DNA from 2 places in the Mesorhizobium sp. LNHC229A00 genome. Region 1 is predicted to be linked to the other one. Evidence: predicted binding sites of a transcription regulator. Region 1 holds the regulator's gene; the other holds the start of a gene.
The links. The regulator PhoB, encoded in region 1, activates phosphate uptake and scavenging genes when phosphate is short. The targets are predictions, from matches to a motif close to TGTCATNNANCTGTCAT.
Positions count from the first base shown of each region.

Region 2: X742_RS151940 (ceramide glucosyltransferase) is a predicted target of PhoB. The motif match lies at 1,771-1,787, and genes of this name have one in related genera.

Region 1 is NZ_AYWQ01000015.1:10,534-14,731, forward strand. It holds gene pstA (phosphate ABC transporter permease PstA) at 1-131, shown strand, start outside; gene pstB (phosphate ABC transporter ATP-binding protein PstB) at 128-931, shown strand; gene phoU (phosphate signaling complex protein PhoU) at 957-1,664, shown strand; gene phoB (phosphate regulon transcriptional regulator PhoB) at 1,684-2,373, shown strand; gene X742_RS146230 (ROK family protein) at 2,376-3,611, opposite strand; gene xylF (D-xylose ABC transporter substrate-binding protein) at 3,877-4,198, shown strand, end outside.
Region 2 is NZ_AYWQ01000008.1:121,246-125,443, forward strand. It holds gene X742_RS151945 (O-succinylhomoserine sulfhydrylase) at 1-489, shown strand, start outside; gene X742_RS151940 (ceramide glucosyltransferase) at 520-1,671, opposite strand; gene apaG (Co2+/Mg2+ efflux protein ApaG) at 1,891-2,283, shown strand; gene X742_RS151930 (Hsp33 family molecular chaperone) at 2,357-3,388, opposite strand; gene argF (ornithine carbamoyltransferase) at 3,536-4,198, opposite strand, start outside.

The DNA of each region.
Region 1 (4,198 bases):
TCCAGTTCGCTCTCAGCCCCTACGAAGAATGGCAGCAACTGGCCTGGACCGGCGCACTCATAATCACATTGACGGTTCTCGCGCTCAGCATCTTTGCGCGCAGCCTGACCGGACGCAGAGAGGACAAATGAGCCAGATGTTGTCTCCAGACATGACGATTGCCGCCGAGGCAGCCGCCAAGGCGAAGATCGAGGTCAAGAACCTCAATTTCTACTACGGCCAGTCGAAGGCGCTGAAGGACATCACCTTGTCGCTGCCCGAGCGCAGCGTGACTGCCTTCATCGGACCGTCGGGTTGCGGAAAGTCGACGCTGCTGCGCGTCTTCAACCGCATCTACGAGCTCTACCCCAAGCAGACCGCCGAGGGTCAGGTGCTGCTCGACGGCCAGAACGTTCTCGACCGCTCGCAGGACCTCAACCTGTTGCGCACCAAGATCGGCATGGTGTTCCAGAAGCCGACGCCGTTCCCGATGTCGATCTATGAGAACATCGCCTTCGGCGTCCGGCTCTATGAGAAGATCGGCAAGGCCGAGATGGACGGCCGTGTCGAGCAGGCGTTGAAACGCGCCGCGCTCTGGAACGAGGTCAAGGACAAGCTCAATGCCAGCGGCCTCAGCCTGTCCGGCGGCCAGCAGCAGCGGCTTTGCATCGCCCGCACGGTGGCGGTGAAGCCGGAGGTCATCCTGCTCGATGAGCCGGCGTCGGCGCTCGACCCATTGTCGACCGCGAAGATCGAGGAATTGATCGACGAGTTGCAGGCCGACTACACAATCGTCATCGTCACCCACAACATGCAGCAGGCCGCGCGCGTCTCGAAGCAGACGGCTTTCATGTATCTGGGCGAGCTGGTCGAATTCGACAAGACCGAGAAGATCTTCACGTCGCCTCGCGAGAAGCGCACGCAGGACTATATCACCGGCCGCTTCGGCTGATCTCACGCATACGAGGACCAGGATCATGGCCGAACACACAGTCGCAGCCTTCGACGAGGATCTCGGACAGATCAGCAGGCTGATCAGCGACATGGGCGATCTCGCCGGCATTATGGTCGGCGGCGCCACCAAGGCGCTGCTGAATTCCGACAACGCGCTGGCACAGCGCGTCGTCTCCGACGACGCCATCATGGACGCGCGCCAGCGCGAACTCGATGATCGCGCCATCACCCTGATCGCCAAGCGCCAGCCGATGGCCGACGATCTGCGTCATGTGGTCGGCTCGATCCGCATGGCGGGCGATCTCGAACGCATCGGCGACCTTGCCAAGAACATCGCCAAGCGCGTCGGCTCCGTCGGCCTCACCGCCACGCCGCGCGACCTGTCGCATTCCATAGACTCCATGGCGCAGCTGGTGCTGATCCAGGTGCAGGGCGTGGTCGAGGAATATGCGGCCGGCGATGCCGCCGCCCTCGCCAAGCTCAGGAATGACGACGAACGCATCGATGTCAAATACACTTCGGTCTTCCGCGAACTCCTGACCTACATGATGGAGGATCCCCGCAACATCACGGCTTGCACGCATCTTTTGTTCTGCGCCAAGAATCTCGAACGCATCGGCGATCATGTGACCAACATTGCCGAGAATGCGTATTATGTGCTGACCGGCACGCAACTGCCCGCCAACCGTCCGAAGCAGGACGAGACGGCGATGTCGGTGCCGGCGGCTTGACGGCAGGGATGATCAATCGATGATCGCGCCACGCATCATGGTGGTGGAGGACGAGGAGCCGCTGGGCGTGCTCCTCCGCTACAATCTGGAGTCCGAGGGTTACCAGGTCGAGGTGGTGACACGCGGCGACGAAGCCGAGATCCGCCTCCAGGAAAACGTGCCCGACCTCCTGGTGCTCGACTGGATGGTGCCGGCGGTTTCCGGCATCGAACTCTGTCGGCGCCTGCGTATGCGGCCCGAGACGGAGCGGTTGCCGATCATCATGCTGACGGCGCGCGGCGAGGAGAGCGACCGCGTGCGCGGCCTCTCGACCGGCGCCGACGACTATCTGGTCAAGCCGTTCTCGACGCCGGAATTCATGGCCCGGGTCAAGGCACTGCTGCGCCGCGCCAAGCCGGAAGTGTTGTCCAGCGTGCTCAAGGTCGGCGACATCGTGCTCGACCGCGAATCGCACCGGGTCTATCGCAAGAAGAGCGAGATCCGGCTCGGACCGACCGAGTTCCGCCTGCTCGAATTCATGATGCGCCATCCCGGCCGCGTATTCTCGCGCAGCCAGTTGCTCGACAATGTCTGGGGCGAGACGATCTACATCGACGAGCGCACCGTGGATGTGCATGTCGGCCGCCTGCGCAAGGCGGTAAACAATGGCCGCATGCCCGATGTGATACGCACCATCCGTGGCGCAGGCTACGCGATCCGCGAGGATTGAGATCAGGCCACGTTCTTGCCGGATCTCACCTGCACGCCCGGCGCGAAGATCTCCTGGTCGACGAAGGTGAGCGCGCGCATGGCGCAGCCCTCGCGGATCAGCGGCAATTCGTTCGGCTCTGTATCGAAGGAAATCGACGTCGAATGCTGGCCGCCGGCGGTCTGGGCGATGGCCTCGCGCAAGGCCGGCTCGATCAGATCGAAGGCGGCGGCGCTGACGCCGACCATCGCAACGGGCGCCGGATCGATCAGCGCGAACAGGCTGCCAAGCCCATAGCCCAGCGCCTCCCCGGCCTTGCGATAGGCCTCGCGTTCCGGTCCGTCTCTTTCGCGCGCCGTGGCCGCCAATGCACGCATGTCGGCGTCGCTGACGTCGACCGGTTTGGCGTCCTCACCCATCTGTCCTGCATTGCGCCAGATGGCATAGTTGCCGGCATAGGCCTCGACGCAGCCGCGCCGCCCGCAGCGGCAGAGCGCGCCGCCCGGGCGATGGATCATGTGGCCGAACTCGCCGCCCGAGGAATGGGTGCCTGTGAACAGCTCGCCCTTCAGCACTAGGCCCATGCCGATGCCGTGCGAGAGCAGGATGGCGATGAAGTCGTCGCGGTAGCGCTCGGGGTCGCGCCAGCGCAGCGCCACCGCCATCATGTTGCAGTCGTTCTCCATGGTGGCGGGGATGCCGAATTCGGCTTCGAGTATATCGGCGAAGGCAATGTCCGTCTGGGGCGTGATCGGCGACCACAGCATGGCGCGCGCCTCGGTGTCGGTGATGCCCTGGATCGCCAGCGCGATGCGGGCGATGCTGGCGACGTCGAGGTCGGGATCCTCGAGGCGGCGCCGGACGATGGCCACGCATTCGCCGATCAGCGCCTCGCGCGACATGGTCAGCGTGTCCAGCCGGCGCTGCTCCTCCGATATCACCTGGCCGGCGTAGTCGATGACGGCGACGGAGAGGAAATTCAGCGACAGCACCACGGTCATGACCGCCGCGGCCTCGGGGTTGAGGCCAAGGCCAACCTGCGGCCGGCCGCGTTTCAGTGAGCCGGCCTCGTTCGGCTTGCCTTCGCTCAGGATACCTTCGCCGATCAGGTCGGCTGATATCGCCGATATAGTCGAGTGGCTGAGGGCGGTGGTGGCGGCGATCTCGGTGCGCGAGGGCTGGCCACCCCGGCGCACGGCTCCAATCACCATTGCTCGATTGCGCCGGCGCAGATCGTCGTGGCGGATTCCGACCGACATGATTTCCCTCCCCGTCGCCGCGGTTCTTGACGCCTCCTCGAACACCCTCGGCAACAGGTCGAATACTGGCAGAAGCGGCTGGGGCTGTCATTTATTTATTGCGAGGCTCGAAAAAAGGCTTCCGGCACCTCAAAATCCGTCATAATCGATGTTGACAGGGTTCCGGCGATGGACCAGTGTTTTTTCGAGGCTCGAAAAAATAGGGCCTTCGTGCCGGCCTTGGGGCCAGTTTGGTCGCGCCACACGCGGGCGCAGGGAGGATATCATGAAGAGATTCACAGTCGCCATTCTGGCGGGTGTCGCCATGTCGCTGACGCTCGCGTCGGTCGCTCAGGGGAAGGACAAAGTGATCGGCGTGTCGTGGTCGAACTTCCAGGAAGAGCGCTGGAAGACCGACGAGGCGGCCATGAAGAAGGCCATCGAGGCCGCGGGCGACAAGTACATTTCCGCCGATGCGCAGTCCAATCCCGGCAAGCAGCTGACCGATGTCGAGAGCCTGATTTCGCAGGGCGCCAGTTCGCTGATCATCCTGGCGCAGGACGCGTCGGCCATCGGCCCGGCGGTACAGAAAGCGCTCGACGAGGGCA
Region 2 (4,198 bases), on a different contig from region 1:
CACGACTATTTCCGCCACACCGGCCCCAGCCTGTCGCCGTTCAACGCCTGGACCTTGCTGAAGGGCCTCGAGACCTTGCCGCTGCGCGTGCGCCAGCAGACCGAGAGCGCCGGCAAGATCGCCGACTTCCTGGCCGAGCAGCCGCAGATCGCCCGCGTCATCTATCCCGGCCGCGCCGACCACCCGCAGGCCGATATCGTCAAGAAGCAGATGTCGGGTGGCTCGACGCTGATCTGCCTCGACGTCAAGGGCGGCAAGCCGGCGGCCTTCGCCCTGCAGAACGCCCTCGACATCGTGCTGATCTCGAACAATCTGGGCGATGCCAAGAGCCTGATCACCCACCCGGCGACGACCACCCATAAGAATTTGAACGACGAGGCCCGCGCCGAACTCGGCATCGGGCCCGGTACGCTCAGGCTGTCGGTCGGCCTGGAGGATACGGACGATCTGCTGGAAGATATCGCGCAAGCATTGAAGGCCGCCAAATAGGTTTCGTCCAGGCAGCGTCGTCAGCAGCAATCAGGCGCTCGACGGCGTCTCCTCCAGCTCCGCCGTCTTGGTCCGGATGGTCATGGCGTTGCCGCGCCAGTCGACGGCGCCGCCGAGCCAGCCGCGCGCCCAGATGGCCGGGAGCATGACGTCCCGCGCGACCGTCGCCGCGATCATGCGCGTCGAGACGTGCCAACCCTTGGCCAGGGCCAGAGCGCATTCCGGAAGATAGAACGCCGCCAGCACGGCAATCGCGGTCGCCCAGAGGCTGACGCCGGCGCTCCCCGCCGCAACCAGCGCAAGAACCAGCGGGACCGCCGCACCAGTCAGGATCTCGGGCGCGAAGAACAGCGGGAAGGTGACGCGGCGCAGGCGCGCCCAGCGGGCCTGGCGCGACCAGATCTCGCGAAACGTGCGCTGGCCGAGCGGCTGCTCGAAGGGCGCCGCAACGAGGTTGACACGCAGGCCGAGGCCGTTCACCAGCTTGGTCGCGGCGGCGTCCTCGGCGATCTCGGCGGCCAGCGCGCGGATGCCGCCATTGGCGTCCAGCATCGGCTTGTTCCACAGCATGCTCTTGCCCTGCGCGAAGCCGAGGCCGAGCGCCTCGCCGGCATACTGCCAGCGGGCCTGCAATGTGTTCAGGAAGGCGCATTCGACGTCGGCCCAGAAACCATCTGGCCTGGAGCCGATCGGCGTCGAGCAGACAAGGCCGGTACCGTGCCGCCACGCCGCCATCATGTGCTCGACGTAGTCCCTAGGCATCAGAACGTTGGAATCGGCAAGAATGACCCAGTCGTGGCGCGCCGCTTCCCAGCCTTTCACGCAATTGTTGAGCTTGGGATTGGCGCTGACACGGTCGTCGCCGATCAACAGCCGGGCCGGCACCTGCGGAAACCGGGCAATCGCCCTGTTTATCAGTTTGACCACCGGGTCGTCGGCATGGGCGACGCAGAAGATCAGTTCGTAGCGTGGCCAGTCGAGCGCGAAGGCGCGTTCCAGCGTCTCACGTGTGAAGGGCTCGACGCCGCGCGACGGGACGAGAATCGACACCGCCGGCGATCTGCCCGCCGGCGGGGCGATCGTGGCGCGCCGTTTCAGCTGTGAAGCGGCAAGCAGGATGCTGGCAGCGTTTGAGAGGATGAGTGCGGTCGAAAGCGAGGCGGATATGAGAGTGAGTTCCATCGAGATCTGGTCACTCCGGAAGTCGGCCCGCGTCGCGGCCGTTTTCAACAGTTCGACAGAGGGCCGAGTCGCCCGGTTCGCGCACACCACCATTGTCGTGTGTCACTTAAATGACATTCTTTGCCGGCACCTGCGTTTCAATCCCAGGCGCGACAAGACGCGCACGTTGACCTGCTCACCGCGAGCGTCGAAAGTCGTCGGATTGTTTTGGAGCCGCTCATGTACCGCGCCGTGACGCGCAACATCGAAGTGCAGGTCAGGCCGTTCTATCTGGAGGATCGTTCGGATCCCCAGGAGAACCGCTACGTCTGGGGCTATCAGATAACGATCGACAACCAGTCTGACGAGTTCGTGCAGCTTCTGTCGCGCTATTGGCATATCACCGATGGTGCCGGCCGGGTCGAGGAGGTGCGCGGGCCGGGCGTTGTCGGCGACCAGCCGGAACTCAATCCCGGCGACAGCTATCAGTACACGTCCGGCTGCCCGCTCTCGACACCCTCCGGGATCATGGTCGGACGCTACACGATGCGCAACAAGCGCGGCGAGACGTTCGACATCGCCATCCCAGCCTTCTCGCTCGATCTGCCGGGGACAAGGCGCACGGTGAACTGAGGGCCGACGGTCACGCTGCCCTCAGCCGCCCTTCGGGCACCTTCTCCCCGCGGAACGGGGAGAAGGAAAGGCTTTACTGAGCCGCAAACTCGGCTGGGTCGAAGTCGTACTGCGTCGAGCAGAATTCGCACGCGACATGGATGCCGCCATCCTCGGTGCTGTCCTTGATCTCCTGCGCGGAGAAGCCCTCGAGGATGCCACGGATCTTGTCGCGGGAGCATGAGCACTGGTCGGCGACGGGAACGCCGCCGAAGACGCGCACGCCATGCTCATGGAAGAGGCGATAAAGCAGCCGCTCGGCGCCGATGGTCGGGTCGATCAATTCGGTCGGCTCGATGGTGCCTAGCAACGCCAGGAGTTCCTGCCAGGAATTATCGGCCGGATCGTGGACTTGCTCGCGCGGATCGCCGTCCCCACCCGGCAGGTCCGGAATGCGCATGCGCTCGGGCGATTGCGGCAGGAACTGCGCCAGGATGCCGCCGGCGCGCCATTGCTCGCGCGCGCCGCCGACACCGGGCGTCAGCAGCTTGGCGACCGAGAGCCTGATATCGGTCGGGATCTGTTCCGACTGACGGAAATAGGTGCGTGCCGCATCTTCCAGCGTTTCGCCATCGAGCTGGACGATGCCTTGATAACGCTGCGTATGAGCGCCCTGGTCGATGGTCAGCGCCAGCACGCCGCTGCCAAGCAGCGTCTGCTGGGACGTCTCACCTGCGGCGACCAGTGCTTCGAGCCGATCCGCATCGAAGCGTGCGTAGGCGCGCAGTGCCGAGGGCGTGGAAAAGTCCGCGACCAGCATGTCGACAGGCCCGTCGGTACGGGTCTGCAGGATGAACTTGCCTTCGAATTTAAGCGAGGTGCCGAGCAGAACGGTCAGCACACAGGCTTCCGCCAGCAGGCGGGCGACCGGCTCGGGATAATCGTGGCGGCCAAGGATGGCGTCGAGCATCGGCCCAAGCTGGACCGTGCGGCCGCGCACGTCGAGCGGACCGACCTCGAAGGGAACGACGTGATCGTCGCCGGCATACCCGAACTCGCCGAGTTTGGGATGATGTTCAGTCACTTGATGGCTTTCCAACATGACAAAGCTCCAGGGCGCGGCCATGCGGCCCTGGTGGGCACATGCGTCCAAACGCGCTTGATTTGCGTGATGCGGCGCAGATAGGCATCGCGCCGCCGCAGATCAAGCGCCTGGGCATTTCGGGCGCCCAAGACACTTCAAGCACCAAGACGCTCTAAGCACCCAAACACTCTAAGCACCGAGGCACCAGGCAAGCACCGCCTTCTGGGCATGGAGCCGGTTCTCGGCCTCGTCGAAGACCACCGAATGCGGCCCGTCGATGACCTCGTCGGTTACTTCCTCGCCGCGATGGGCCGGCAGGCAGTGCATGAACAATGCATCCGGCTTGGCCTTGGCCATCAGCGCCGCGTTGACCTGATAGGGCGAGAAGACATTGTGGCCGCGAGCACGGTGTTCCTGTCCCATCGACACCCAGCAGTCGGTGACGATGCAGTCGGCCTGGTCGACGGCTTCCTCGGGCGAGCGGGTGAAATAGAGCTGGCCGCCATGCGCCTTTGACCAGTCGATATGCTTCTGCGCCGGTTCGCTGCCTTCGGGCACGGCGACGTTGAGATTGAAGCGGAACCGTGCCGAGGCCTCAAGCAGTGAGTGCAGCACATTGTTGCCGTCGCCGGTCCAGGCAATCGTCTTGCCGGCAACCGGACCGCGATGCTCCTCGAAGGTCATGATGTCGGCCATCAGCTGGCACGGGTGGGTGTCGTCGGTCAGGCCGTTGATCACCGGAACGGTGGCATTCTCGGTCAGTTCCAGCAGCCGCTCATGCGAGGTGGTGCGGATCATGATCGCATCGACGTAGCGCGACAGCACCTTGGCGGTGTCGGCGATGGTTTCGGA